Linked DNA regions of Thiosocius teredinicola. The protein of the gene in region 1 binds, or shares a complex with, the protein of each later gene. Links are inferred from orthologs where the notes say so. Each region holds a gene or a part of one and is shown on either strand. Other genes may lie near its edges. The genes, in order: trxA and trxB.

Region 1 (16,576 bases):
CATCGGTCGCCACCAGTACCGATACCTCGCCACTGGAGAATCGCTTGAGCAGGTTGATGCGCTTCTTTTGCGGAACATCGCCGGACAGGATTGCGGCCTGATAGCCGTTGCCTTCGAGATAGCCCCAGACCTTATCCGCCTCACGTTTAGTATTGATGAACACAATCACGCGCGCGTTCTCGATCGTGCGCATCAAGCCGATCAGCAGCGGGATCTTTTCGTCGTTGGCCACCATGTAGGCGGTTTCTTTCACCCTGTCCGCCGTGATCTGTTCGGCTTCCACGACGATTTTCTGCGGGTTGTTCATATGCTCGTAGGCCAGTTCGGTCACGCGGTAAGACAACGTGGCCGAAAACAGCAGCCCCTGGCGTTCGGCAGGCGGCGGGCAGCGGCGCAGCAGATAGCGGATATCCTTGATGAAGCCGAGATCGAACATGCGGTCGGCCTCGTCGAGCACCAGGATCTGGATTGCCCGCAAATCGAAAACATGTTGTTTGAAATAATCAATGATGCGGCCCGGGGTGCCGATCAGGATGTCGACGCCCTCTTCGAGGGATTTGCGCTGGGACTCATAACCGGTACCGCCGTAGACCACGCGCACCTTCAAACCGGTGTGCGCCGCCAATACCTCGGCATCATTGAATATCTGAATCGCGAGTTCGCGGGTCGGTGCCAGCATCAAGGCGCGCGGCTGGTTCGGTCGACGCGACATCTCCGCGGGTTCCTGGTCGAGCAGGTGCAATGTGGCCAGCAGGAATGCGGCGGTTTTGCCGGTGCCGGTCTGCGCCTGGCCGGCTACGTCGCGACCGTCGAGGGCGATCGGCAGGGTTTCCGCCTGTATCGGGGTACAGTATTCGAAGCCGGCGTCTCGTACGCCGTCCATGATGGCCTCGGAAAAGGGGAAACTGTCGAATCGGGTCTTGCTCAGGTGTTTTTCGCTCATGGCCGGGAAGCATACCTGAAATCCCGTCAGGACAAGCGCTAAGGGCTTGAATTAAGCGGACTGATCGGCTCAAATGCCGGTATCCGCGCAAAGAGGTTGTGGTCCGGCAACGCCGGGCATGGGCTTCTCCCACGCGACAGGGAGCCCTTCGGGCGACCTATATTGTGTATTCCGACTTATTTGGAGAACGTCAGTGAGTGACAAGATCGTTCATGTAACGGACGACAATTTTGAAAGCGAAGTGCTGCAATCGTCAGAACCGGTGCTGGTGGACTACTGGGCAGAATGGTGCGGCCCCTGCAAGATGATCGCCCCGGTCCTTGACGAGATTGCCGGCGAATACGACGGACGCGTCAAAATCGCCAAATTGAACATCGACGACAATCCGAACACGCCGCCGCGCTACGGCATTCGCGGCATTCCCACGTTGATGCTGTTCAAGGACGGCGAGGTCGAAGCGACCAAGGTCGGCGCCGTGTCGAAGTCGCAACTTACCGCTTTCATCGACAGCAACCTGTAAACCAGCGAACAGGCGGCGCCCCGGCGCCGCTGTTTTTACCCTTTACGCGCACGCAGAGCGTGCTAAACTTCCGGCTGGCTCCCCCTGAGCCGCACTTCCTATTTTTACTTTTCAGCAGATGCCGGCGCTTTCGCGCCTTTCCCCCGGACAACTCCGACAGAACTAGCGTGTTCCCCAAGGCTGGACATGAACTTAACCGAACTTAAAAAAATGCCCGTGCCAGAGCTCAATGAGCTGGCGCAATCCATGAACATCGAGGGCGTCGCGCGCTCCCGCAAACAGGACCTGATCTTCGCCATCCTCAAGGCACACGCCAAGAAGGGGGAGGACATCTACGGAGACGGCGTTCTGGAGATTCTTTCCGACGGCTTCGGCTTCCTGCGTTCCGAAGATTCTTCGTATCTTGCCGGCCCCGACGATATCTACGTGTCACCGAGCCAGATCCGGCGCTTCAGCCTGCGGACCGGCGATACGATTTCCGGAAAGATTCGTCCGCCGAAAGACAATGAACGCTATTTCGCGATGCTCAAAGTTGACGAGATCAACTTCGACAAGCCGGAAAACGCGAAACACAAGATTCTGTTCGAAAACTTCACGCCGTTGTTCGCCAACCAGCGCTTCCATCTCGAGATGGGCAACGGCAGCACTGAAGACATCACCGCACGCACCATCGAACTGTGTGCGCCGATCGGCAAAGGCCAACGTGGCCTGATCGTATCGCCGCCGAAAGCCGGTAAGACGATGCTGATGCAGAACATCGCGCAATCCATCGCGATGAACCACCCGGAGTGCTACCTGATCGTTCTGCTGATCGACGAGCGCCCGGAAGAGGTCACCGAGATGAAGCGTTCGGTACGTGCCGAAGTCATCTCCTCGACCTTCGACGAACCGGCGGCGCGTCACGTGCAGGTTGCCGAGATGGTCATCGAAAAGGCCAAGCGCCTGGTCGAACACAAAAAGGACGTGGTGATCCTGCTCGACTCAATCACGCGTCTGGCACGCGCCTACAACACCGTGATTCCGTCGTCGGGCAAAGTGCTGACCGGTGGTGTCGACGCCAACGCCCTGCAGAAACCCAAGCGGTTCTTCGGTGCTGCGCGTAACGTCGAAGAAGGCGGTTCGCTGACGATCATTGCCACGGCACTGGTCGAAACCGGTTCGCGCATGGACGACGTGATCTACGAAGAGTTCAAAGGTACCGGCAACATGGAGGTCCATCTCGACCGCCGCATCGCCGAAAAGCGCATCTTCCCTGCGATCAATATCAATCGCTCCGGCACGCGCCGCGAAGAGTTGCTGATGCCGGAGAATGAGCTGCAGAAGATGTGGATTCTGCGCAAGATTCTCCATCCGATGGACGAGCTGGCCGCCATGGAGTTTCTGTACGACAAGCTCAAGGCGACCAAGACCAACCAGGAATTCTTCGACGCGATGAAATCCAAGGCGTGACCCACGCCTGGTCGTCCTCGGTGCGTTCCACGGGCACCGCCTGGCGGCCGACTACCCTGCTTGTCCATTCGCTGGCTCGCGCATTCCGTCAACCGGCCGAGCGCGTGTCCGGCGTGCCTGCCTCCCGGCGTTCGGTGTGATTCGTAGCGCGATGATTCTTGCGGCCGGCCGCGGCGAACGCATGCGGCCGCTGACCGACCACACCCCCAAGCCCTTGCTGCAGGTCGCGGGCAAGCCGCTGATCGCCTGGCACCTGGAACGGCTTGCCCAAAGCGGAATCACCGATATCGTCGTCAACCACGCGCATCTCGGCGCAATGATCGAAACGGCCCTTGGTAACGGCGAAAAGTGGGGCGTCCGTATCCGGTATTCGGCCGAAGGTGAGGGTAAGGCCCTGGAAACCGGCGGTGGCATATTCAAAGCGTTGCCGCTGCTCGGTGGCGAACCGTTCATCGTGGTCAATGGTGATATCTGGAGCGACATCGATTTTGCCGCGCTGCATCTGCCGGCCGGTGACCTGGCGCACCTGGTGTTGGTCGACAATCCGCCACATCACCCGCAAGGGGATTTCTTTCTGCACGAGTGCCGTGTCGCGGTCGACGGCGAACCACGCCTGACCTTCAGCGGTGTCGGCCTGTATCACCCTGAACTGTTTGCTGCCTGCAGGCCCGGTGCACTCCCGCTGGCGCCGTTGCTCAGGGAGGCTATGGCCGCTGACAAAGTGAGCGGTCTTCACCACCGCGGGCGGTGGACGGATGTCGGCACGCCTGAACGACTGGCAGCGCTCGACGAGCAATTGCGCAACTGATCGACACTACGGATTTCCGGGTGAGTCACCTTTGGGTGTGCGTTGCCGAGCGACTCGGGTGCACCGCGTTTGCCGCCTTCCAATCCCGATCAGCCGGAATCGACGGAAAGACCGATCCCGGCGTGCAAGCCGCGGACAAGGGTATATCATCGGGTTAAAGCCGCCCGGTTCCGCCCGGGCCGACGGATAGGGGGTCATGGGACAGGAAATCACCGACAGTCGATTCGACGCCTCGGCATTCACCGAGTTTCGGCGGCGCCTGGATGCCGAAACCGCGCTGTTGGCGAACTGGATTGCCGACGAGCGTCTGGCCGATGACGAGCGCTATTTCGGTTTCGAGATCGAAGGCTGGTTGGTCGACGAATCCGCGCAGCCGGCTGCGCGTAACCAGGAGTTTCTCGCCGCCGTCGACGATCCGATGGTGGTGCCGGAGCTGGCGTGTTTCAACTTCGAGATTAATTCGGCGCCATTGTTGCTGGCCCCGGGGGCGCTCGACGCCATGCACAATGCCCTGCGTTCACGCTGGCAGCAGTGTGAGCGCAAGGCCGCCGAGCTCGATCTTCGCCCGTTGATGGTCGGCATACTGCCGACCGTGCGCAGTTCGGATCTGTCGCTCGACAGCATGTCGCCGATGGAGCGCTACCGCGCGATAAACGATCAGATATTCAGGCTGCGCCACGGTGAGCCGATCATGCTCGATATCCAGGGCGCGGAGCGGCTGCAGCATCAGCATGACGACGTCATGCTCGAGGCCGGCACAACCTCCTTGCAGATCCATGTCCAGGTCAGCGCACGCGAAGCGGCACGTGCATTCAATGTCAGCAAGATGGTGTCGGCGATCACGGTCGGTGCGGCAGCCAACGCGCCCTTCCTGTTCGGTCGCCAACTGTGGCGCGAGACGCGCATTCCGTTATTTGAACAGGCGGTTGCGGTCGGTGGCAGCGACTACAGCAAGCGCGTGACCTTCGGTATCCGCTACGCCGAGCGCAGCATCCTCGAAACGTTCGAGGCCAACCGCACGCGTTACCCGGTGATACTGCCCGACCTGATGGATGAGCCGGTCGAGCGACTGGCCCATCTGCGCCTGCACAACGGTACCATCTGGCGTTGGAACCGCCCGTTGATCGGCTTCGACGAGCACGGCAAACCGCACTGCCGGATCGAACACCGCGTGACGGCGGCAGGGCCGACACCCGTGGATGCACTCGCCAACACGGCGCTGTACCTCGGGCTGTTCGAGGCGCTGATGCGCTCGGGTGACGCGCTGGAGAACTTGCTGCCGTTCGACACGGCACGCGCGAATTTCTATGCCGCCGCGCGCGATGGCCTGGCGGCCCGCATACGCTGGCTCGACGGTGGCGAGCAGACGCTGGCCGAACATCTGACATCCCATCTGGTAGATACCGCGGTTGAGGGTTTGGTCTCGGCCGGGGTGTCGCATGACGAAGCCGAGCACTGGTTGAGTGTGATTCGCGGACGTGCCGAACGCATGCGGACCGGCGCCGACTGGCAGGTGGCCTGGGTTGAACGCCACGGGCGCGATTTTCCTGCACTGGTCGATGCCTACGCCGAACGGCAGGTAAGCAACACCCCGGTGCACGAATGGAGTTTGACGTGAGCGAGTTGTTACGCGAGTTTGATGAGTTCCCTGTTTCTCTGCTCGAAACGGAGGCCAAGGGGTTACATGGCATTCTGGGTGGGCCGTCGTTGTTCCACCTTAAAGGGCGGCGCGAGCCGGCGCTGTTTGTCGCGGTGCTGATGCACGGCAACGAAACCAGTGGCTGGGATGCGATCCGGCAGGTGCTGCACGAGTACCTGCGTGAAGACGGTTTCGATCTGCCGCGCTCGCTGAGTCTGTTTATCGGCAACACGGCCGCCGCAGAGGCAGGGCTGAGGCACCTGCCCGATCAGCCCGATTACAACCGTGTGTGGCCGGGTAGCGAGAGCTACGGCACGCCCGAGCACGAGTTGATGAAGGCGGTGCTCGACCGCATGACGGATCGTGAGATCTTTGCGTCGGTAGACGTGCACAACAACACCGGGGTCAATCCGCACTACGCCTGTGTCAACGTCCTCGAGCATCAGTCGCTGCACCTGGCGGCACTGTTCGGGCGCACCGTGGTGTACTTCGTGCGCCCGCGCGGCGTTACATCGATGGCAATGGCGGCGCTCGGTCCGTCGGTAACCCTGGAATGCGGCAAGGTCGGTCAGCCGCATGGCGTCGAACACGCCGGCGAGTATCTGCGAGCCTGCCTGAATCTCTCCGAGATACCGACCCACCCGGTTGCCAGTCACGATATCGACCTGTACCACACGGTGGCGATCGTGCGCGTACCTGACGACCATCAGTTCAGTTGCGGCGGCAGCGATCAGCCGATCAACTTCCCGCGCGACCTGGACACGATGAATTTTCGTGAACTGCCTGCCGGCAGCCTGATCGCGGAGTGTGCGCCGGAACTCGTCGCACCGCTCGACGTGCGCGACGAGCGTGACCGGCATGTTGCGGAACGCTATTTCGAGATCGAAGACGGCCGCCTGTTGACCAAGGTGCCGGTGATGCCGTCGATGCTCACCTGCGATCCGGTCGTGATCCGCCAGGATTGCCTGTGTTACCTGATGGAGCGCTACAACGACCGCCTGATCGATGCCGGGTGAGCCGCTGCGCTGTCTTCGTCCGGCACTCCGGCAGGTAAATTCGCCGTTAAGGTTCAGCGGGCGCTGCCGACAGGTTCGGGAAGGAGATTAGTACCGTCGTGGAGAAGACGATGACCCCCATTATTATCGACATCGAGGCTTCAGGGTTCGGCAAGGGCAGCTATCCGGTGGAAATCGGCCTGGTGCTGCCCGAGGGGTCGCGTCATTGCTACCTGGTGGCCCCCGCCCGCAATTGGCGGCACTGGGACCAAGAGGCGGAGCAGGTGCACGGCATTTCACGCGACGTACTCGAAGCCCACGGCCGCCCTGTGCAGGATGTGGCGTGGCGGCTCAACGAGTTGTTGAAGAACAAGGTTGTTTACAGTGACGCCTGGTCGTTCGATATGTCGTGGCTGGGCAAGTTGTTCGACGCGGCGAACATGCAGCAGTCTTTCCGCGTGGCCGACATCGCCGAACTGATCGACGAACAACAGCGCGATCGCTGGGGGCAGGTCAAGCAGCAGGTAGTCGAGGAGTTGGGGCTGCGTCGCCATCGCGCAAGCGGCGATGCACGTATTCTTCAAGAAACCTGGCGGCGCGTCGTTCAGCGCGCGGCCTGACCCGCCTGCTGATCCGACTGGCGGCGCTCAGCCGGTGCCAGCGGGATCAGCCCCTGCTCAATCAAAGCGCCTTCGGGGCCGCTGATCTGCGGCGACAGCAGCGCCTCTACAAAGGTATCGAGATTGTGCACGATCCGTTCGTGCTGCGGCTTCACATAGATGAACAAGGGGCGGCTCAGCGCATACACGCCGGATTCGATCTGCGCGAATTCGGGTAACACGCCATCGATCGATGCCGCCTGCAGGCGGTCGCGATTACGGTCGAGAAAGTTGTAGCCGAAGATCCCGATGGCCTCGGGGTCGTTGACCAGCTTGCGCACGATCCGCGCGTCGTTCTCTCCCGCATTGACGAAGGCCCCGTCCTCGCGCAGCGTCTGGCAGCGCTGGTGGAAGGCGTCGGCATCCGTGCGCTGCAACGACGAAAGCACCGGCGTTTCGACACAGACCGACTCGAGAAGGCGTTCAGCCAGGATGTCGCGGGTACCGGAGGTCGGGGGCGGTCCGAGCACGCGTATGCGTTGATTGGGCAGCTTCGGATTCACCTGCTGCCACGTCTGGTAGGGGTTCGGGATCAGCTTGCCGCCGTCCGACGGTGACGGCACCTCGCGTGCGAGCGCCAGGTAGAGGTCGCGTTTCGTCAGCTCGAACGCGGGGGCAGACTTGCTGTTGGCGAACACGATGCCGTCGTAACCGATCCTGATCTCGCGCACGTCGTTGACATGGTTGCGCGTGCAGTTCGTGCGCTCGCTATCTTTCATGCTGCGCGACGCCATGGTGATATCCGGTGTCGCCAGACCCAAGCCGGAGCAGAACAGCTTGATGCCGCCGCCGGTACCGGTCGATTCGACCACCGGTGCGGTGAATCCCTGGGCGCGGCCGATGTCTTCCGCGGCGGCCGTAACAATGGGATAGGCGGTCGATGAGCCGACGATCAGGATGTGGCTACGCTGTGTGAGATCGGCCGCGAAAGCTGCGCAGTTCAACACCGCACAGCTCAGGCCGGCCAGAACCAGCGAGGGAAACCATCGGTTCGGATTCAAGGCAACATCATCCCGCGGATCATGAAATACAACAGCGCCGCCAGCAGGCCGGACACCGGTACCGTGATCAACCAGGCGGCAACGATCTTCATCAGTGCCGAACGTTTGACCAGTTCCGTCTTGTAGACGCGTTTGAGGCCTTTGCGTTCCTTTTTGCTTAATTCGGCCTTGGCCGAATGCTCTTTGAGCTGCTGCAGCATGACGCCTTTTTTGGCAACCGATGCCTTGCGGAATTCGATCAGAAACGCCTCGACCTCGGCCTCGTCCTGCCCGTGGTGGTGCGCCTTGATCTCTTCGACCATCTGCGAATAGCTTGCCTTGAGAAACTCGCGCAGAAAGCCGACACCGAACACCGCGCCGACTGCGATGTGGGTTGACGAAACCGGCAGGCCAAGCTGGGTCGCGATGATCACGGTGATCGCGGCCGCCATGGCGATACTGAAGGCGCGCATCTGATCGAGCTCGGTGATTTCGGTGCCGACCGTGCGGATCAGTTTCGGCCCGTACAAGGCCAATCCGATCGCGATGCCGATCGCCCCGACCATCATCACCCACAATGGGATAGACGCCTTCTCGGCGATGCCGCCATGCAGTATGGCGTCGTTGATCGCGGCCAGTGGGCCGACGGCGTTGGCGACGTCGTTGGCACCATGGGCAAAACTCAACAGGGCCGCGGCAAACATCAGCGGGATGGTGAACAGCTTGTTGACGCTGATCTTTTCACTCGGCAGCCGGTCGGCGGCGCGCGCCACGATCGGCTTGACGACGAAATAGACGGTCGCGGCGATGCCGACGCCGATCAACGCCGCCGGACCCATCCCCATTTTCCAGATGTGCTTGAAGCCCTTGAGCATCAAGTAGGTGCCGAATGCCCAGGCCATCAACGCCACCAGTAGCGGCACCATCTTCTTGGCGGCGCCGGTCATGTCTTCCTGGTAGGTGATCGTGCGTTTGATCAGATAAAGAAACAGGGCGGCGATGACACCGCCGAGTACCGGCGAGATCACCCAACTCGCGGCGATCTGTCCCATGGTGCCCCAGTCGGCGATACCGAGGCCGCCGGCCGCGATGCCGGCGCCGAGCACGCCACCGACGATCGAATGCGTGGTCGAAACCGGTGCGCCCAACGCGGTCGCCAGGTTGAGCCACAGGGCGCCCGACAGCAGCGCAGCCATCATCAGCCAGATAAAGGTGTTGCTGTCGGCAATCAGGCTGGGATCGATGATGCCTTTCTTAATCGTTCCGACCACGTCACCCCCGGCGATCAAGGCACCGCCGGCCTCGAACACCGCAGCAATTGCAATCGCGCCGCCCAGGGTCAGCGCTTTGGAGCCGACGGCCGGCCCGACATTGTTGGCGACGTCGTTGGCGCCGATGTTCATCGCCATGTAGCCGCCGATCATGGCCGCAGCGATCAGCATGTAGTTGTGCGGGATGTCGCCGATGTTGATGCCGGCGATCAGCATGATCAGGATGATGAAGAACAGGGCAGTCCCGAATCGGAACATTTCGGGGCGACCGAAGCGGGTCGCTTTTTCTATCTGCGAGATATTCTGCAATTCCATTCGGAGAAACCTGATCGGTTGTAGGTTGGACCGCGGTCGGCTGACAAAAAAACGCAACATTATTGTCACATTTTCAGGCCGAATAAACCCGAAAACCGATTGATGGGCGTCAAAGGTTTCTGCGCTGGAGAAGTCTCAGGAGTCGTAGTCGTTGCGCATCTCGCCTTTGAGCCTGTCGTAGCCCTTGTGGTGCCAGATGCGCATCTGTTTGTAAGGTTGTCCGCCGGCCCGCCACAGCTCGTCGTCCTTGAGAATCATGCAGGCGGTTTGCTGATGATCGTGGTTGCGATCGGCGTCGCTAATGTAGTCGCTACCGCCGAAGCAGCAGGTTTCGTAGAGGTGTGCGAGGTCGGGGTAGATCGCGCTGTGTTCATGCCCCAGCCAGTGCACCATCTCGTGAAACATCAGCGCCGGGCGGTTCTGGTAGCGATGCAGGTTGGCCGGGCGGAGTGGCTGGCCATTGCGGTGCTCGAGGATCTGGTCGTCGCGCAGGTGAAAGAACGAGCGGTAGGTCTGGTCGTCGTAGCGGCGGCTGAGGATACCGCCGAGGCGATAGGTATCGAGAATGATCGCCGGATAACGCGCCTCGTGCAGGACCGAGTACAAGGGGTCATCGAGGCTGGTACCATTCGGGCTGGTGGCAACCGCGGTGGCAAACATCTTGTCTTCGACGCATTGCAGGGTCTTGGTCTGCGGCGAGGCGAGCAGGTCAGCCAGGCGACCCGCCTGTTCGGCGTGGTAGCGGTGCAGATAGCCCATCGGGCCGTTGCCGGCGAGGCATTGCAGGCCGATCTGCAACCCACGTTTCAGGTCGCTGCGCAGTATTGCTTCACCCGACGAGAAGGCGGCGGGCTCGGCATAGGGATAGTTTTCGCAACCCCGGGTGGCAACGGCATCGATCAGCGGTTGTTCCAGCAGCGCGGCAGGCGGGACGGCTGCCTTTCTTTGGGCGATGTCGGTCGCCGTCGCGCCCGAAGCCAGGACGGTGAGCGGCAGCACCCATGCTGTGAACGCGGTTCCTAAACCGCCGATTCTCGTGATCCAAGCCGACACGGATCAACCTCCAACCAGCTCATTTCGGGTGTCAGCGCCGTGTGACCGGCGCGTGACATCTCCTTCGAGTCTAGCCGAAGTTCCGTGTTTGTATATACATTGTGAATAAAAGGTGGCGTAGCGGCGCTACAACGCGCCCGGTCCGGGGCCCTGCTGGCGCACTAGTGGTGGTTGAAGCCGTACCAGATCAATCCTGCCATCTCATGCAGGATACGGTAGCTCCGGCCCAGGTACCCGGGATGCGGCAGCCAGTCGCCGAGCTCGCTGCTGGTCTGTGCCGTCGGCGGAACGTGCTCGAAACCGAACGGCGCCGGCATCGCGTCGATGCCTTCGGTTTGGGCGGCGATCAGGGCGCGCGGCATATGCGAGGCATGGGTTACCAGGATCACCCGCTGAATCTTGTGCTCCTTGAGCAGGCCGGCGCTGTTGCGGGCGTTCTGCTTGGTGTCTTTGCTGGTGTTTTCCGTGGCCAGGATCTTGACGCTGCCATGTGCGCGCAGCCAGTCGGCGGCCAGGTCGGCGAGTGGCCGGGTATCGCCCTTCACGCTGCCACCGCTCAGGACGATCGGCAGTTTTGTCTGCCGCTGCAGCTGCAATGCGTAGTCAACCCGCTGCAGGCTCAAGCCTCCCAGCTTGTCGCCACCCGGGACTTCCGGGTTGTGGCGCGAAACGTCTGCCAGCAGCACCAGGATCGCGCCGGCGCCACTCTTGTTCAGGCGCTCCTGACTGGGCGCCGGAACGGTTTCGACCTGCGCCGCGAGCCAGTTCAGGCCGACCGGCGTCGACAAGGCGTAAAACGCGACGATCGACAGAAAGATCAGGAAGCGGCCGAAGAAATGCTTGGCGAACAGCCAGCCGATCAGCATCAACAGGATCAGGCCACCCGGAGGCAGCAGGATCAGTTTGAGGATCGCACGAGTCCCTACGTCTATGTCCACTAGCGCTCCAACACGGGATTGGCTTGAAGGTCTGCATGATACGAAGAACGCACCATCGGTCCACTGGCTACGTTCGAGAAGCCCATCTGCTCGCCGAGCACGCGTAGTGCGTCGAACTCTTCCGGCGTTACGAACCGGTCGACCGGCAGATGGTCACGGCTCGGCTGCAGGTATTGGCCGAGTGTCAGCATTTCACAATCGTGGTCGCGCAGGTCACGCATCACTTGCTCGACCTCTTCGCGGGTTTCACCGAGGCCGAGCATGATCCCCGACTTGGTCGGAACACCGGGGTGCTGCGCTTTGAAGGCCTGGAGCAGGTCGAGTGACCATTGGTAGTCAGCGCCCGGCCGGGCCTGGCGATACAGTCGCGGCACCGTTTCCAGGTTGTGATTGAACACGTCGGGTGCGGCATCGCTGAACTGATCCAGTGCCACCTCCATGCGGCCGCGGAAGTCGGGTACCAGCACCTCGATCGTCGTGCTGGGGGTCGATTGGCGCACCGCCCGAATGCACTCGGCGAAATGGCCGGCGCCGCCGTCGCGCAGGTCGTCGCGATCGACCGAGGTGATCACGACATAACGCAGTGCTATCTGTGCGATCGCGTCCGCCAGGTGCCGCGGCTCGTCGCCGTCCAGCGGTTGCGGTTTGCCATGCGCGACGTCGCAGAACGGGCAACGCCGGGTACAGATGTCACCCATGATCATGAATGTGGCGGTGCCGTGGCTGAAGCATTCACCCAGGTTCGGGCATTGCGCCTCTTCGCACACCGAGCTCAACTTGCTCTCGCGCAGGATCTGCTTGATCCGCGCTACGCCGGGCCCGCTAGGCGCCTTGGCGCGAATCCAACTGGGTTTGCGCACCACCTCGGTCGTCGGCTGCACCTTGACCGGAATACGGCTGACCTTGTCATGACCGCGTTGGTGGGTGGCAGGCTGGCTGCGCGATGGGGCGTTGTAGCTCTTGTTCGCCATGGCGACGGTCTTCTTCCGTTTCGAAGTGATCTAATTGTACCGATTTTTAGACCGCGGAACCCTTGCAGTTCGCCGTGAGTGACCTGCGGAGCCAGTCAATCACGGGTTGGGCGAGCGCTTCCCCGCTAAGGGTATACTGCGCTCCGCGAACCACCTACAAGGATTGAATCGATGAGCGAATTCGGCGTTTTTACACTCTTCCTGTTCGGCCTCGCCGCAGTCATTTTGTTCCTCGGGGTGAAATCGGTGCCGCAGGGAAATGAATGGACGGTTGAACGCTTCGGCAAGTACACCCGCAGCCTGCGTCCGGGCCTGAACCTCATTGTGCCGGTCATCGATCGCATCGGCCACAGGCTCAACATGATGGAACAGGTGTTGGACGTGCCGACCCAAGAGATCATCACCAAGGACAACGCCATGGTGTCGGTCGATGGTGTGGTGTTCTATCAGGTGCTCGACTCGGCCAAGGCGGCCTACGAGGTCAGCAACCTGCAATACGCCGCGCTGAACCTGACCATGACCAACATCCGTACCGTGATGGGTTCGATGGACCTCGATGAATTGCTGTCGAAACGCGACGACATCAACGCCCGCCTGCTGATGGTGGTCGACGAGGCGACCACGCCCTGGGGAGTTAAGGTAACGCGCATCGAGATCAAGGACATCAGCCCGCCGACCGACCTGGTGGAATCGATGGCACGCCAGATGAAGGCCGAGCGCGACAAGCGTGCCGCGATCCTGGAAGCGGAAGGCCGTCGACAGGCCGAGATCCTCAAGGCCGACGGTGAAAAGCAGGCGGCGATTCTCGAAGCCGAGGGCGAGAAAGAAGCGGCGTTCCGCGAGGCCGAGGCGCGTGAACGTCTGGCCGAGGCCGAAGCGAATGCGACGCGCATGGTGTCCGAGGCGATCGCCAGCGGTGACATCCAGGCGGTCAACTACTTCGTTGCGCAGAAATACGTCGATGCGTTGCAGACAATCGGCAGCGCCCCCAACCAGAAACTGATCTTCATGCCGATGGAGGCCAGTGGCGTGATCGGTGCGCTCGGCGGCGTGGCCGAGTTGGCCAAGAGCGCAATGGAGAAAGACAAGGCATGAATGGCTACGAGCCCGACTTCTGGCACTGGTGGATCCTGGCGCTCGGCCTGATCATCGTCGAGACCCTGGTGCCCGGCACCTTCTTTCTGTGGATGGGTATCTCGGCCATCGTGCTCGGCCTGGTCGCTTGGCTGGTGCCGGCGATGGGTTGGGAGACCCAGCTGATGCTGTTCGCGGTGTTGTCGCTGGTCAGCATCGTCGGCTGGCGCTGGTGGCAGCGCAAGCATCCCGAGGAGACCGATCAGCCCACCTTGAACCGGCGCGGCGAACAATATGTCGGCCAGGTGTTCACGCTGGAGACGGCGATCGAGAACGGCTTCGGCAAGGTGCGGGTTGGCGACAGCCTGTGGCGCGCCCAGGGAGCCGACGCGGCAGCCGGTGCGCGGGTGCGCGTGACGGCCGCCAACGGGGTGATTCTGGTCGTCGAGCCGGTCGACTAGGGTCGGCCAGGCGGGTGGCCGGGGTTCAGGCCATCATGCCGTCGTGCTGCGCCATGATGTTGTACATGGCGTCGACCATTTCCATCGTCGAGGCGTCCAGGGCGGCCGATCCGACTTCCGGCGGCAGGTCGGCGATTCGCCAGATCGGAGCGCGAATCCGCTGCACGATTTCATCGATCAGCAGGTCCGAATCGACACCGCTGCTGAGCTGCACGGCGATGTGCAGCACGGCGATCTCACGTGCCTGAGCACCCGCCACATCTTCAGGGCGCATCAGGTGAGCAAATGAATCGACGAAAATCGGCGGCAACTGCCACGCGCGCGCCAGCTCGGCAGCGAACTGCATGGCGTCGAAGCCGATCAGTTCCTGCTCTTCGTACAGTCTCGCGTCCAGGCCTTCGTCGGATCGCGCCAGCGCCTGGCGACATTCTTTCGGGTAGCGGCTGAACAGCACCAGGTGACCGATGTCGTGCAGCAGGCCACGGGCAAACAGGCTTTCGGCGCTGCGCATGGCGGCACCATCGGCTATCGATTGCGCGAGGAAGCCACAGTGCACGCTGCGATACCAGAAGGTATCAATATCCATCAACTCGTTGCGCATCGCGTCGAAGGCCTTCGACACACTGGCGGCCAGCACCATGTCGTGAATCTTCTGCATCCCGAGGATGTTCGCCGCCCGCGAGATCGTGTCGACCTGCGAGCGAAACCCGTAAAACGCGCTGTTGGCCATGCGCAGCACGCGGGCGGCCAGGGCCGGATCGAGCGACAGTACCTCCGCCGCATCGGCCATCGATGAATCCTCCGAATCCATGACTTCGCGCAGGCGGATGTACACATCGGGTAGTGATAATGCGTCGAGGGATTCGTCGATCAGTTCGTCGATCTTGATAGCTGAGGTCATTCTGTAGTGGCCTTCGCGAGCGAAAAAGGGATTTTCTGCCCTAATTTATCGGCTGAGGTCGGTCGGCCTTGAGTGGACTGCGTCGCAGAGTGAGCGCGCCGAGAGAAGGTGGGAAACGGTTTTGGTTGAGGCGGGGTGCGACATGCCGGCGACACCGGGCGCGCCGCCGTGAGGGGCTACCTGCAGCATCGATGTGCCGCAGGTAGCTATCCGGTCAGAATTCGACCCGCTTGTCGCTCGGCGGAACGACGATTTTCACGACACCGGGCGCCGCCGGATCGGTTACTGCCTCGATGTCGACGTCGCAGGTGGATTTGTACCAGCAGCGTACCAATGAGACGGAGATTGTCGTATCCGTTTCCTGCAAGACGGCGCCGGGGCACCAGTACAGCGTCTCCAGTATCGGCTTGGCGGTAATCACGGTACTGCCATCGGGCTGCGGGTTTATCGCCACGTCGTGAATACGTGCTTTGTCATAGGTGCCGGCTGTGACCAGTTGGCCGCCGAGCAGAGCCAGAATCGCCAATACTGAAGCGAGTCCTTTGCGGGCAAATCTGCGGCCGGAAGAGCGTTTCGCGTTCCTTGTCATCGTTTTTTTCCCTCGTTGCTTGCGCAGCCGACATCTGTTTTTGAGCGGCTGCGCGGTAAGTTCAACTCTTTGGTTTTGCTACAACAGCACCCGTTCAACGCCGCCCGCTTTGGCTTTGTCGACGAATCGCTGCTGCCACTTGTCGCCCAACAGGTGGCGGGCCAGTTCGACGACGATGTAGTCGGTCTGAAGGCCGGTCTCGTCGGCATAGCGGTTGAGGCCCTGCTGGCAGGCGGGGCAACTGGTCAGGATCTTTACCTCACCGTCGGTCTTGTCTTTGCCGGTCAGTTCGCGGATGCCCTGGTGCAGTTCCTCCGCCTTGCGGAAACGCAACTGGTTGGCGATGTCCGGGCGTGCCGTGCCGAGTGTGCCGGCCTCGCCGCAACAGCGGTCGGACAGCAGCACCGGCTGGCCGAGCAGGTTGCCGGCGACCTTGATCGGGTCGTACTGTTTCATCGGCGTATGACAGGGATCGTGGTAGAGAAACTGCTTGCCGGCCACGCCGTCGAGCTTGACGTCCTTCTCCATCAGGTACTCGTGGATGTCGAGCAGGCGACAACCGGGGAAGATCTTCTCGAACTCGTACTTGAGCAGCTGATCCATACAGGTGCCGCACGACACGATCACCGTCTTGATGTCCATGTAGTTCAACGTATTGGCGACCCGGTGAAACAACACGCGGTTGTCGGTCGTGATCCGCTGGCCTTTGGCGTGCAAGCCGGCCGAGGTCTGCGGGTAACCGCAACACAGATAGCCGGGTGGCAGTACGGTCTGTGCGCCGGTTTCGTAGAGCATCGCGAGCGTCGCCAGACCGACATCGGAGAACAGGCGTTCCGAGCCGCAGCCGGGAAAATAGAACACGGCGTCGGTATCGTCACTGACCTTGGCCGGGTCGCGGATGATCGGGATCATCGTGCGGTCTTCCAGGCCGAGCTCGCTGCGATAAGAGCGCTTGGGTAATTCGACGCGCAAGGGGCGGCGTACCAGCTCAACACCGATCTCTTTGAGTT
Region 2 (13,612 bases), 1.8 Mb from region 1 along the record:
TGATCGAGTTTTTCGCCGATCTTGATTTCGAGACCGCGGTCGACCGGATGATAGAAGCGACGCGCGGCGAGTTCGTCGGGCAGATAAGTCTCACCGGCGGCATAGGCCCCAGGTTCATCGTGGGCGTAGCGGTAGGCTTTGCCGTAGCCCAGTTCTTTCATCAAACGCGTCGGTGCGTTGCGCAGGTGGATCGGTACTTCCAGCGAACCCGACTGCTTGGCAGCGGCCATCGCCTCGTTGAAGGCGCTGTACACCGCGTTGCTCTTGGCGGCGCAGGCGAGGTAAGCGACTGCCTGGGCGATTGCCAGTTCCCCCTCAGGACTGCCGAGACGCTCCTGAACCTGCCAGGCGTTCAGTGCGAGTTCCAGGCCGCGCGGGTCGGCGTTGCCGATGTCTTCGGATGCCATGCGCACGACCCGGCGTGCGATATATAAAGCATCGCAACCGCCATCGAGCATGCGACACAACCAGTACAACGCACCGTCGGGCGATGAGCCGCGTACGGATTTGTGCAAGGCGGATATCTGGTCATAGAACGCCTCGCCACCTTTATCGAAGCGCCGGACCTGCCCCGCAACCACTTCGCCGACGGCTTCGTCGTCGATTCGGCCGTCCGTTGCCAGATCCGCAGCAATCTCCAGCAGGTTGATTGCACGTCTGGCGTCGCCGTCTGCGGCATCGGCCAGCAGTTGCATCGCAGTGTCGCTGATCTTCAGTTTCAGCTCACCCAGCCCGCGCTCGGTGTCGTTGAGGGCCCGATTCAGCAACGCCTCGATCGCGTCACGCTGCAACGACTTGAGCACGTAGACACGCGCACGTGATAACAGCGCATTGTTCAACTCGAACGATGGGTTCTCGGTGGTCGCGCCGACGAACAACAGCGTGCCGTCTTCGACGTGCGGCAGAAACGCGTCCTGTTGACTCTTGTTGAAGCGGTGCACCTCATCGATGAATAGCACGGTTCCCTTGCCGCTCTGCGCCCGTATCTGGCGCGCCTTATCGACGGCAGCGCGAATGTCTTTCACACCCGCCAGCACAGCCGACAGGGTTTCGAATGCATAGCCGGATCGACCCGCCAACAGACGCGCAAGCGTCGTCTTGCCGGTACCGGGTGGTCCCCAAAAGATCATCGAATGCAAACGCCCGGTCTCGATCGCACGGCGCAATGCCTTGCCCTCACCCAGCAGGTGCTCCTGCCCCATGTATTCCTGCAATGTCGCCGGGCGCATACGGTCGGCCAGCGGGCGCCCCTGCAGTGCACGGTCCGGGTCGTCGAATAAATCGTCTGCGTACATAGCGCGCTATTGTATCCGTGCCCATGTATTCGATGCGCCACAATTGCGCCTGCCACCACGCGATCGCGCCGCACAGGCGCACTGTTTGAGGGCCCAAGGCGAAATCACGTGCACTGACTTAGCTCAATTTGCAATGTAGTTCGCATCTGGGCGAACCGTCTCGCCAAAGCTAAACCGTTGAACAACAGACGATTTAATCCGTATCTTAAGTTCTGGCACCGCATTTGCTATTTCGTTAGACAGCAAGCAGCAACGTTGCTGCGGCGAACACAATCTGGTTGACCAACGTTGGTCATTAGGCAAAGGCGCCCTTGCATCTGCGTAACCGCAGATTGCATCGGTGCCTTTTTTGTTGTTCGCCGTTTCCGTTGCTTGCCCCATTGATGTTTGCCAGTAGTGGAAGTTTGAGCAGTCACATGAGCCAGGTCGCAGAAGCGCTGAGCCCCTCGCAGGCAGCCGAAGCATCGGCACCGGTCGCCCCCATCGTGGTCGTCGGCAACGGCCCGGTCGGTATGCGCGTGGCTCGCGAGTTGCTGCAGCGGCTGCCCGGGCAGTCCGTCATCATCTACGGCGACGAACAACACGAACCCTACAACCGCGTCCGTTTGTCATCCTGGCTCGCCGGCGAGGTCGACTGGCAAGGTCTGGCACAACCGCTTGATCCGCCGCTCGGCGCATGCTTCGAAGAACGCATCGGCTACCGGGTCGAATCGATCGATCGCGACCACAAGCGGATCACCGACAACAGCGGCCAGGTACAACCGTATTCCAGATTGATCCTGGCGACGGGGTCGTCACCATTTGTGCCGAATATCCCAGGCATCGACAAGAGCGGCGTGTTCACCTTCCGCGATCTCGACGACACCAACAAGCTGCTGGCTCGCCGGGTCCGCAGCCACCACACCGTGGTTCTCGGCGGCGGTTTGCTCGGTCTGGAAGCGGCGCGCGGTATGCAACGCGCCAACACGCAGGTAACGGTCGTCGAACATGCAGACCGCCTGCTCGGTCACCAGCTCGACGAAGACGGCGCTGCCGAACTGCAACACGACGTGGAATCGCTGGGCGTTCGGGTCGTCATCGGCGACGGCGTCGCCGAGGTGCTGGGTGGCGAACGTGTCACCGGTGTTCAACTGCGCTCCGGCCTGACGATCAAGTGCGACACGATCGTCGTCGCGACCGGCATCCGCCCCAATATCGGCTTGGCGAAGGAGTTCCATCTCAAGTTCGGTCGCGGCATCCAGGTCGATGACCGTATGCGCACCTCCGACGACGATATCTATGCCGTCGGTGAATGCGCCGAACACCGCGGCGAGGTCTACGGCCTGGTCGCACCGGGCCTGGAACAGGCCGCCGTTGCCGCCGCCGATATCGCCGGCATCGAAAGTCACTACGCCGGTTCGGTCGCTGCTTCGCGCCTCAAGGTGGTCGGTACCCAGGTGTTCAGCATGGGACCGATGGGCGCCGGCGAGAACCGGCACAACGGCAAGGCCTATGTGTACCGTGATGACGACAAAGGCATCTACCGCAAGATTCTGGTCAAGCAACATCGACTGATCGGCGCGATCGGCATCGGCGACTGGAACGAAACCGTCCGGCTGCAGACCTTCATCGGTCGAACCGCTGTCATCTGGCCCTGGCAGATCATGCGTTTTCTGCGCACCGGTTTCATCTGGCCGGCCGAAGACAGCCAGAGCGTCGCTGCCTGGCCGGCAACAACCATCGTGTGCCAATGCACCAACGTCACGCGCGGCACCTTGAGCGACGCCATCGCCAAGGGGGCCTGCACCACAGAAGCGGTCTGCAAGGCCACTGGCGCCAGCTCGGTCTGCGGCTCATGCAAGCCGCTGGTCAACGATCTCATCGGCGGCGGCGCACTCAAGCCCGTCGCGTTATCGCGCACCCTGCTCGTCTCCGGCACCATCGCGTTGATCGGTGCACTGCTGATGCTGTTCGCGCCAGCCATCCCCTATGCCGATTCAGTGCAGCACGCGTGGCACTGGGACGTGCTGTGGCGCGACGGCCTGCTCAAACAGATCACCGGCTTTACGATTCTCGGCCTGTTCGTCATCGGCTTGCTGGTTTCGCTGCGCAAACGCACCCCCGTGCTCAACCGCCTCGGCAAGTTCGATGGCTGGCGCCTCGCCCATATCGTGCTGGGTCTGCTGGTGGTGGTCACGCTGCTCGCACACACCGGCCTGCGTTTGGGTAACGGCCTGAACTTTCTGCTGATGGCGAGCTTCAGCCTGATGCTGCTGCTGGGGGGCTTCTCCAGCGGCGTCATCGCACTTGAACACCGTATCGGCGGCGCGATCGCGACCCGTCTGCGCCGACAGAGTGTGTGGTTTCACATCCTGTTGTTCTGGCCCGTACCGGCATTGCTCGGCTGGCACATCTTCAAGACGTACTGGTACTGAGCGGCGCAGACATGGCGAAGAAGTCAACGATGAAGCTGTGGTTGCTATGGATTGTCGCCAGTCTCGGTGCGGCCGGCGCGTTCGGTTACGTGATGTTCGAGGCAGGTGACAAAACCGTGTTCATGCCGGGACCGCTGAGCAACGGCCATCACCAACTCGCCGACGCCTGCGACAGCTGCCATACCGATCCGCTCGGTGGTGGCGAGGTGCTGCAGCAGGCTTGTATCGATTGTCACGGTGAGGAACGCGTCAAACCGCACGATTCACATCCCCGCACCAAGTTTAAAGACCCGCGCAATGCTGACCGCCTGGAAAAGATCAATGCCCTGCAATGCGTGAGCTGTCACGTCGAACACCGGCCGGAGATCACGCGCAAGAATGGCGTTACGCAGCCTGTCGATGTCTGCTACCACTGCCACGTGGATGTCGGCGAAAACCGACCATCGCATGTCGGCATGGCATTCGATACCTGTGCCAATTCAGGCTGCCACAACTTTCACAACAATCGCGCCCTGTATACCGACTTTCTCGTCAAGCATATGGACGACGCCGACTTGAGCGACAAGCCCAAGGTACCGCTGCGTGAGTTCGGCTCGGTCATCGACGAGATCATGGAGTACCCACGCGACCACTATCCGGTCGAACCGCTCACCCTGGCCGACAAAGACGCGCCGCCCGAGTTCGCAGCCGACGAAGAGATCGATCGCGACTGGTTGGAGACGGCGCATGCCAAGGCCGGCGTCAATTGCAGTGCCTGCCATCAGCCGCGCGATGCGCAGGGCGAGCTGACCGCCTGGGTCGACAAACCGGGTGTCGAGGGCTGCAACAGCTGCCACAACCACGAAGTCGCGCGCTTCAAGCTCGGCAAGCACGGTATGCGCCTGGCCGCCGACCTTTCACCGATGCGTCCCGACATGGCACGCCTGCCGATGAACGACAAGGCAGCACATGCCGAACTGACCTGCAACAGCTGCCATGGCGGCCACCGCTTCGACGCCGCCTACGCGGCGGTGGATGCCTGCCTCGCCTGTCACAACGATGAGCACTCCGTGGCCTACGAGGCATCGCCACATGCCGAACTGTGGCAGGCCGAAGTCGGCGGCAAGGCGGATGCCGGCACCGGCGTGTCATGTGCAACGTGCCACATGCCGCGCATCGATTTCGACGTCAACGACTGGATGAGTCGCAAGCTCGTCGATCACAACCAGAGCGCGACGCTGTCACCCAACAGCAAGATGATCCGCCCAGCCTGCCTGCATTGTCATGGCCTGGGCTTTTCGATCGATGCGCTGGCCGATCAATCGCTGATCGACAACAACTTCACGGGCCGACCGAGCAGACATGTCGAATCGCTCGATCTCGCACGCGCCGACCAGGAACGCTATCTGCGCGAAAAAGCCGAGGCCGCGCAATGAATCCCAACGCCGGCGAAGACCGGCATTTCGTTCTCCGGAACATTCGTAGTCAGAAGGTAAAGTAATGAAACAACACAGCCGCAAAAACATGATCGCTCTCACCTTGCTCGGCGCAGTCGCCACCGCGACCGGCGTTAGCGTTGCCGAGGACGTTGCCGACAAGCCGATGATCTCTCCGAAGACCATGGCCGATGCCCTGCACCTGGTTATGGACTCTGACCGCACCGTATACACGCAGAAGATCGTCAACCGACTCGCCAAGAAAGAGAAAGTGATCACCGCCAGTGAACACTTCGAAGATGAGAAGGCACTGGTGCTGCCCGCCCAGATGTTCCGCTTCGGTTCAGAGCTGGTTGCCAAGCGCGCCGAGAAGCTGCCGGATGTGAAATTCAGCTACTCGCTGCAGTCCATGTGGCCGGTGAACAAGCAGAACGCACCCAAGACCGAGGCCGAAAAAGCCGGTCTGAAATTCGTTGCCGATAACAAGGGCCAGAACTACTACACCGTGGAAGAGCTCGGCGGCACCAAGTACTTCACCGCTGTCTACGCCGACACGGCAGTCGCACCGGTCTGCGTCTCTTGCCACAACGACCACAAAGATACGCCGCGCCGTGATTTCAAACTCGGTGACGTGATGGGTGGTGTCGTTATCCGCATCCCGGTTGAAGGCTGATCCCGTGCAAGGTCGCCTGATCTTGTTGTTATCGATGCTGATGTCTTCAGCTATCGCGGGCGACAACCCGGCGTACCGGCAGTTCGAGGACAAAGCCTTGGTGCAGGGACGCACCATCTGGTTGGGAACGTGTGAAGGCTGCCACGGCTATGGCATCGCCGGCGCGCCGATCCCGATGGAACCGGACGCATGGCGTCCTCGCCTCGCCCAAGACCGGGCCACGCTGTACCAACACGCTATAGAAGGTTTTTACGGTCCCGACTATACGTACATGCCGCCACGCGGCGGCAACGACAAACTGACCGATGAAGAAGTCCGCCTGGCCGTCGACTACATGGCGACCCTGGCCGAATATTACGTGAAGCACCAGGAGTAAAATTCATGACCCCGCAACAGAAACAACTCGTCAAAGATTCGTGGATCAAGGTTCTGCCGATCAAAGAACAGGCCGCAGAATTGTTCTACGGCCGACTGTTCGAGAAATATCCGGAAGTGAAGCCGTATTTCAAAGGCGACATGAAAGAACAGGGCCGCAAGCTGATGGCCATGCTCAACACCGCCGTCAACGGCCTCGATAATCTCGAATCATTGATCGAGCCGTTGAAGCAATCCGGCAAGGCACACGTCGACTACGGCGTGAAAGCCGAAGACTACGACAAGGTGGGCGATGCCTTCCTGTGGACGCTCGAGCAGGGTCTCGGCGATGCGTTCACGCCGGAAGTCAAAGAGGCATGGACCGTCACCTACACGACGGTCGCCAAAGTGATGATCGATGGTGCCGAGTACAAAGACGCATCGGCCGCTTGATGACACGACCGGTCTGCGCGGCATGAGCTGGCCGCGCAGACGCCGGCTAATCAGATCCCGGGCGCCTTGGCCCGACTACCGATCGCCCTGCAACACATCCCAGTCGTCGTGACCCTGGTATACAAACAGTTGGGGATCGATCGGGACATTGCGCTGCACATCGAAGAAGCGGAAGCGTGAGATCTGGCCGTAGTTGTCGTACAGCTCGAGCAGGCGCAACTCATTACCCTCGAACGCCAGCAACACACGCACGAAATCGCTTTCCTTGTCGCGCGGAATCAGTTCCAACCACTGAAGGCCACGCCGTTCGCCGATATCGACGACCTCGAAGTCATCGTCCACTGAACGCTCGTTGGCGAGAAACGCCGCCGGCGTACCTTTTAGTGCCCAGTCCTGATAATGGCGGGTGACCTGCTTGAGCTCTTCTTCGATAACCCAGACGTCACGCCCATCGGCGAGGATCACCTGCTTGTTCGGTGAGACATAGTCCCAGCGAAAATGACCGGGACGTTCGAGCAGAAACAGGCCGTGCATCTGGCCGGTCGTCGCCTGCTCGGTATCGAGCACCGATTGTTCGAACTTGGCCTGCAGCGTCGACAGGCCCTGCATGAAGTTGTCCAGCGCATCGCGCGCCGGGCCCGCTATCGCGAGCGAATGCAACAGGTACAAGCCTGCCGCCACGAGTATCTTGAATTTCATCAGTCCGTTACCGGTGGTGGCGCCAGCACTTCGCGGTTACCGCGCTCATCGGCGGTGCTGACGATACCGATCCGTTCCATTTCTTCGACCAAGCGCGCCGCGCGGTTGTATCCGATCTTCAACCGACGCTGCACGCCCGAAACGGACGCACGTCGCGTTTCGGTAACTACCTTCACGGCATCGTCGAACAACGGATCCTGATCCTCTGTATCGACACCGGAAGCCTCGGCAGATAGACCCGGTATCGCCTCGGTAGGTTCCTGCAGAATTTCGTCGACATAGTTAGGCTGCCCGCTCTGCTTCAGGTGACTGACCACGCGGTGCACCTCGTGATCGTCGACGAAAGCACCGTGCGTACGCTGCGGGAAACTGGTGCCCGGCGGCAGGTACAGCATGTCGCCGTGCCCCAACAATGCCTCGGCGCCCATCTGATCGAGAATAGTGCGCGAATCGACACGCGACGAGACCTGGAAAGCGATACGCGTCGGGATGTTCGCCTTGATCAGACCGGTGATGACGTCGACCGACGGACGCTGCGTTGCCAGCAACAGGTGAACACCGGCGGCGCGCGCCTTCTGCGCGAGGCGTGCGATCAGTTCTTCGACCTTCTTGCCAACGACCATCATCATGTCGGCGAACTCATCGACGACAACGACGATGTACGGCATCGGATGCAGATCGGGTATCTCCGGCAGATCGCCGGTGATCGGATCGGGCTCGGGTTTGAACAAAGGGTCTTTGATCGGTTCGCCGGCCTTGGCCGCCTCTTTGACCTTCTTGTTGTAGCCGGCGATGTTGCGCACGCCGAGCGAGGCCATCAGGCGATAGCGCCGTTCCATCTCGGCGACACACCAGCGCAGCGCGTTCGCCGCCTCTTTCATGTCGGTCACGACCGGCGTCAACAGGTGCGGGATACCTTCGTAGACCGACAGCTCCAGCATCTTGGGATCGATCATGATCATGCGGATGTCTTCTGCGGTCGCCTTGTACAACAGGCTGAGAATCATCGCGTTGACCGCGACCGATTTACCCGAACCCGTGGTACCGGCGATCAACGCGTGCGGCATCTTGGCCAGATCGGCAACCACCGGCTCGCCGACAATGTCCTTGCCCAGCGCCAGCGTCAGTGGCGACTTGGAACGGTCATAGGCCTCCGAGCGCAGGGTTTCACTGAGGTAGACCATCTCGCGGTGTTCGTTCGGAATCTCCAGGCCGATCACCGACTTGCCCGGAATCACCTCGACCACGCGCACCGAGACGGTCGACAGTGCACGTGCCAGGTCTTTCGACAGGTTGGTAACCTTGCTGACCTTAGTGCCGGCTGCGAGCAACAGCTCGAACAAGGTAACGACCGGGCCGGGATGCACCGCGGTAACTTCGGCGGTAATACCGAAGTCGGCCAGCTTGCGCTCGACCTGACCCGACAAAGCCTGCAACGCCTCGGTCGACAGACCCTTGCCGCTGTGCTGCGGCGGATCGAGCAGGCTCAACGGCGGTAGTTCGGTATTCGGTTCGGGTTCGAGCAAGGTCATCTGGCGTTCCTTCTCGACCCGCACGCTCGACTTGATGGTCGGCTCTTTCTTCTCGATGATCGGCGGCGGTTTGTCGCGGGTGCGTTCCTGCTCTTTCTTGAACACCTCCTGGCGTTCCTGCTTCATCTTGTTGGCTTCGCGCCGCTCGGCAGCACTGCCGATCAACATGGTCGCCTGTCGCCACGCATTGAGAATGAAGCCGCCCAAACCATCCATGACGCCCAACCACGACACGCCGGTGAACAACGTGAAACCGGTCAGCAACAAGGCCAGCAACAGCAGACTGGCGCCGGCCTGGTTCAACACGGCCTGACCCGACGAACCGATCAGGTCGCCGGTGATGCCACCCGGCCCGCGAGGCAGCTCATCGCTGAATCCAAAGTGCATTGATGCCAACGCGGTCGCGCTCAGCACGGTCAGTACGAAGCCGACCCAACGCGCGACCCGTAGATAGACGCTGTGCTCTTCCTCGTCGCGCTCACGGAACATGACCCAGCCGCCCCAGGCGATCATCACCGGGAACAGGTAGGCGACCTTGCCGAACAACAGGAACAACACGCTGGCCACCCAGGCGCCGGCGACACCGCCCGCATTGTCGGCGTGTTGCTTGCCGCTCTCGAACAGCCAACTGGGATCGTCCTTGGAGTACGAGAACAACGCCATCAGGAAGTAGACACCGATCGCCAACAGCAGCAGAAAGGCCCCTTCCTTGAGTCGCTTGTTCAGCGTTGCATGCATCTCACGAACACCAAATTCATAAAACAAACAATAATTTATAAAGTCTTCTAAAGGTAATTTGCGAATTATTGCACAGACCGGCGGGCGGCGACAGCGGGCGTCGCGGCAGCGCATACTAGCAAAATCTGCCGCGACCCATCGGGCATCTGTCGCTAAATGCGCGCAAATCCGGCCGAAGTGGCGCGAAACAAGCGTTTCCTACAAGAGTGCCGGGTGAACGACCTTGCCGTCGTGAACGTTCACCCCGCCGGCTAGTCGCGGGTCAGCCTGCCAGTCGGGTGTCAGCAGAACCTTCAAATAAGGCACCATCGCCGCGGACAACGCCTGGGTGGCGCTGCGCGGGACGGCGCCGGGCATGTTGGTAACGCAGAAATGGCGGACACCTTCTTCAAGGTAGGTCGGATCATCGTAGGTGGTCGGTCGCGTGGTCTCCACACACCCGCCCTGGTCGACCGAGATATCGACGATCACGCTACCCGGCCGCATCTGCGCGACCTGTGCGCGAGAGACGACGCGTGGCGCAGCAGCGCCCGGCAGCAGCACTGCACCGACGACCAGATCGGCGTCGGCAACCTTCTCGTCGACCACCGATTTGGTCGGCACCAGCGCCGTGATGTTCGGAGCCAGGTGATGCATGTGCGCCAGTTGCTGCGGGTTCTTGTCGAACACGGTAACGTTCGCGCCCAATGCCGAGGCAGCGCGTACGGCTGCACCGCCGGCCGTACCGGCGCCGAACACTACCACGTTGCCCCGCTCCACCGCCGCCAGCCCGCCGAGCAGAATGCCGGGGCCACCCTGCGGAATATGCAGCAGGTGCGCGCCGACCTGGATCGCGATACGACCGGCGATGTCGCTCATCGGCACCAGGATCGGCAGACGACCCTGATCGACCACCGTCTCGAAGGCGATCGCGGTCAACCCGATATCGCACAGTTTCCGGGTGAGCGTCGGGTTCGGTGCAAGATGCAGGTAGCAGAACAGCAGGTGATTGCGCTTGAGCCGATGCAACTCCGGTTCAATCGGCTCCTTGACCTTCACCACCAGCTCGGCCCAGTCGTACAACGCGTCTGCATCGGGCAGGATCTGCACGCCGTGATGTGCGTAATCGCTGTCTGGATAGCCACTCGGAATGCCCGCGCCACTCTCGATACCGACCTCGATCCCTTGGTGGGTCAGGTCGCCAGCCGCGGTTGGCGTCAGGGCCACACGCCCTTCGAGCGGTTTGATTTCCTTCGGTACACCCACCTTCAAACTCATGGTTTTACCTCCGTACGGGGTCTCTTATAGTATGGCCGGCCGTGAGCCGATACCATCGCGCATCGCCGCGCCACAGGCGCGCTCAAAAAAGCCGTAATAGACAGGAGACACTCGCATGAGCGAAACCAAGCATTGCAGACTGCTGATTCTGGGATCCGGCCCTGCCGGTTATTCCGCAGCCGTCTACGCCGCCCGCGCCAACCTGAACCCGGTACTGGTCACCGGCATGGAGCAAGGCGGCCAGCTCATGACGACCACCGATGTCGACAACTGGCCCGGCGACAACGACGGCGTCCAGGGGCCGGACCTGATGGCGCGCATGCAAAAGCACGCCGAACGCTTCGAGACCGAGATCATTTTCGATTACATCTCCGAAGTCGACTTGAGCCAGCGGCCGTTCCAGCTCAAGGGCGACAGCCAGCGTTACACCGCCGATGCGCTGATCATCTCTACCGGTGCATCCGCCCAGTACCTCGGCCTGCCGTCGGAAGAGGCCTTCAAGGGCAAAGGCGTGTCGGCCTGCGCAACCTGTGACGGTTTCTTCTACCGCAATCAAAAGGTGGCCGTGATCGGTGGCGGCAACACCGCCGTCGAAGAGGCCCTGTATCTTTCGAACATCGCCTCAGAGGTCATCCTGGTGCACCGTCGCGATGCCTTGCGCTCTGAGAAGATCCTGCAGGACCATCTGTTCGAAAAAGAAAAGAGCGGTAACGTCACGATCGAGTGGAACCATGTGCTCGACGAGGTTCTCGGAGACGACAGCGGCGTGACCGGCATGCGCATCAAGAGCACCGTCGACGACAGCACCAAGGACGTCGATATCCACGGCCTGTTCATCGCCATCGGCCACAAGCCGAACACCGACATCTTTGTCGACCAGCTCGAGATGCATAACGGCTACATCAAGGTCAAAAGCGGCACCGAAGGCAACGCCACCGCAACCTCGGTCGAAGGGGTGTTTGCCGCAGGCGACGTGATGGACCACGTATACCGTCAAGCCATCACCTCGGCCGGTAGCGGCTGCATGGCCGCACTCGATGCCGAGAAATACCTCGACGCACTCGAAAAGAAAGGCTGAGATTGCGCTGATTACAGCGAAAACGGCGGTGCCAGAAAGGCGCCGCCGTTTTTGTTTGCATCGGATTCGAACGGTGCGCGTCAGGCGCGGCGGTTTCAGTCCCGCTGGCCCCACAAGGCATCTTTCAGCACCTGGTTGGTCACCCAGGCATGCAGCAGGATCTGCTGGAACCGGCTCAGCGCACGAAACTGCACGCCGGTATAGAACACCGAGTGTTCTATGCCTTCGTTTTCCTCTATGCGCTCGGTTGCATTGCGCACGTCGGCCAACAGGCCCAGTTCCTCTTTGCCGCCCGAGATCAGCAGGTGGAACTTCATGTGCAGGCGCTCGCCATCCTCCGCCACCTCGACATCCGTGGCGATCTTGGCGCCGGTCTCGCTGAGGTCGACAATCGTGCCGGGCCGAAAGTTCTGGTCGATGTTCTCGTCCTTGGTGTTGCGCACCGACACGTCGATATCGGCGCTGACCCGCGAACCGTTGCGGATCAGTATCTGTTCGACCTCTTCCGGGTATTCGAAATGCAGATGGGGGTAAGGACGCATCGCGGTGTCGAGCACCCGTGCCTTGAAACCCAGCACCCGCTCACCCTTGAGTACGCGGATATTGAACCGCTGACCTTCACGCAGGATGCTGACCCGGCCATTGTGCGTCGGCGCGGTGGTCACAAGGCTGCCGCCCGGCAGATAGCCGATCAGGCGCACCGAATGTCGCGGTGCATTCTCCGGCGAGGCCGATTGGATCTGCAGCACCGATCCGGGCGGAATACTCAATAGATCAGTTTTCGGGTTCACGGCCATTATGTCGGTAACCGAGCGAGAATCTTTATCCCACCCGCTACCCAGACCGCTGGCGATCGAAGTATTGGGTTGAGCACCAGCCGCGGCGCTTGCGAAAAACTGCTCAAAGCATCGCGGCACCGCGATCGAACACAAAGGCATTTTTGAGCTGCCTTCTGGTTGACCGGCCGGCACAGAGATCATACCGTTTCTCTCATCATTCGCTACATTCGCAAGTGCAGGTGTGACTTTGCGATTGAAGATCGTCGAACACATCGCCGAGATCGACCGCGACGCATGGAACGCACTCGGCGTTGCCGCCTATCCGTTTCTGCGACACGAGTTTCTCGCCGCCCTCGAAGCCGAAGGCTGCCTCGGTGAACGCTACGGCTGGTTACCGCGTCACCTCGCCTTGTGGAACGACGATGGGCAACTGGTCGGCGCCGCGCCGCTTTACCTCAAGTTCAACTCCTACGGCGAGTTCGTGTTCGACTGGGCGTGGGCGGATGCCTACGCGCGCCAGGGACTCGAGTACTATCCCAAGCTGGTCAGCGCCTCGCCGTATACGCCGGCGACCGGCCCCAAGCTGCTCACCCACCCGAACGCACCCGAGGGCACCGCAACGGGCTTGATCGCTGCCGGCCAGGAGCTTGCCGAGCAGATGGGCGTATCGTCGCTGCATTGGTTGTTCACATTGCCGCACGAGACCGAGGCGCTCGAAGACATCGGCCTGATGCGTCGCGTCGGCTGCCAGTTTCATTGGGAGAACCAGGGCTACGCGGATTTCGAGGCGTTCCTGGCGACCCTGAGCTCCGGCAAACGCAAGAACATCCGCAAGGAGCGGCGGCGCGTGGTCGAGGCCGGGGTCACTTTCCGCCTGCTCGATGGGCATACGGCCACGCCGGAGGACTGGCGCATCTTCCACCAC

What was found.
Region 2: the proteins of trxA (region 1) and trxB are in contact, whole or in part, in a crystal structure (PDB 1F6M), measured with the Escherichia coli proteins. The link is inferred for Thiosocius teredinicola from one-to-one orthologs.

What each region holds. Positions count from the first base shown.
Region 1 is NZ_CP019936.1:333,096-349,671, forward strand. The notes cover bases 1-2,799. They hold trxA (thioredoxin TrxA), read left to right. Parts: upstream 1-1,136; coding sequence 1,137-1,463; downstream 1,464-2,799. Other genes in these bases: rhlB (ATP-dependent RNA helicase RhlB), read right to left, coding at 1-943; rho (transcription termination factor Rho), read left to right, coding at 1,650-2,799. Also shown: more of rho, read left to right, coding at 2,800-2,912; N-acetylmuramate alpha-1-phosphate uridylyltransferase MurU, read left to right, coding at 3,064-3,720; B1781_RS01580 (glutamate--cysteine ligase), read left to right, coding at 3,917-5,338; B1781_RS01585 (M14 family metallopeptidase), read left to right, coding at 5,335-6,375; B1781_RS01590 (3'-5' exonuclease), read left to right, coding at 6,486-6,974; B1781_RS01595 (substrate-binding domain-containing protein), read right to left, coding at 6,959-8,014; B1781_RS01600 (inorganic phosphate transporter), read right to left, coding at 8,011-9,579; B1781_RS01605 (hypothetical protein), read right to left, coding at 9,715-10,632; B1781_RS01610 (YdcF family protein), read right to left, coding at 10,794-11,570; lipA (lipoyl synthase), read right to left, coding at 11,570-12,541; B1781_RS01620 (SPFH domain-containing protein), read left to right, coding at 12,713-13,636; B1781_RS01625 (NfeD family protein), read left to right, coding at 13,633-14,076; B1781_RS01630 (HDOD domain-containing protein), read right to left, coding at 14,102-14,977; B1781_RS01635 (hypothetical protein), read right to left, coding at 15,192-15,566; B1781_RS01640 (DUF3683 domain-containing protein), read right to left, coding at 15,645-16,576. UniProt on the Escherichia coli protein: Participates in various redox reactions through the reversible oxidation of its active center dithiol to a disulfide and catalyzes dithiol-disulfide exchange reactions.
Region 2 is NZ_CP019936.1:2,145,644-2,159,255, reverse strand. Bases 10,116-12,926 are described here. They hold trxB (thioredoxin-disulfide reductase), read left to right. Parts: upstream 10,116-10,945; coding sequence 10,946-11,908; downstream 11,909-12,926. Other genes in these bases: B1781_RS22935 (flagellar brake protein), read right to left, coding at 12,004-12,699; ald (alanine dehydrogenase), read right to left, coding at 10,116-10,830. Also shown: B1781_RS10340 (replication-associated recombination protein A), read right to left, coding at 1-1,295; B1781_RS10335 (FAD-dependent oxidoreductase), read left to right, coding at 1,712-3,709; B1781_RS10330 (cytochrome c3 family protein), read left to right, coding at 3,721-5,124; B1781_RS10325 (Tll0287-like domain-containing protein), read left to right, coding at 5,189-5,797; B1781_RS10320 (c-type cytochrome), read left to right, coding at 5,838-6,173; B1781_RS10315 (globin family protein), read left to right, coding at 6,179-6,604; B1781_RS10310 (LolA family protein), read right to left, coding at 6,680-7,303; B1781_RS10305 (DNA translocase FtsK), read right to left, coding at 7,303-9,573; more of ald, read right to left, coding at 9,772-10,115; B1781_RS10285 (GNAT family N-acetyltransferase), read left to right, coding at 12,929-13,612.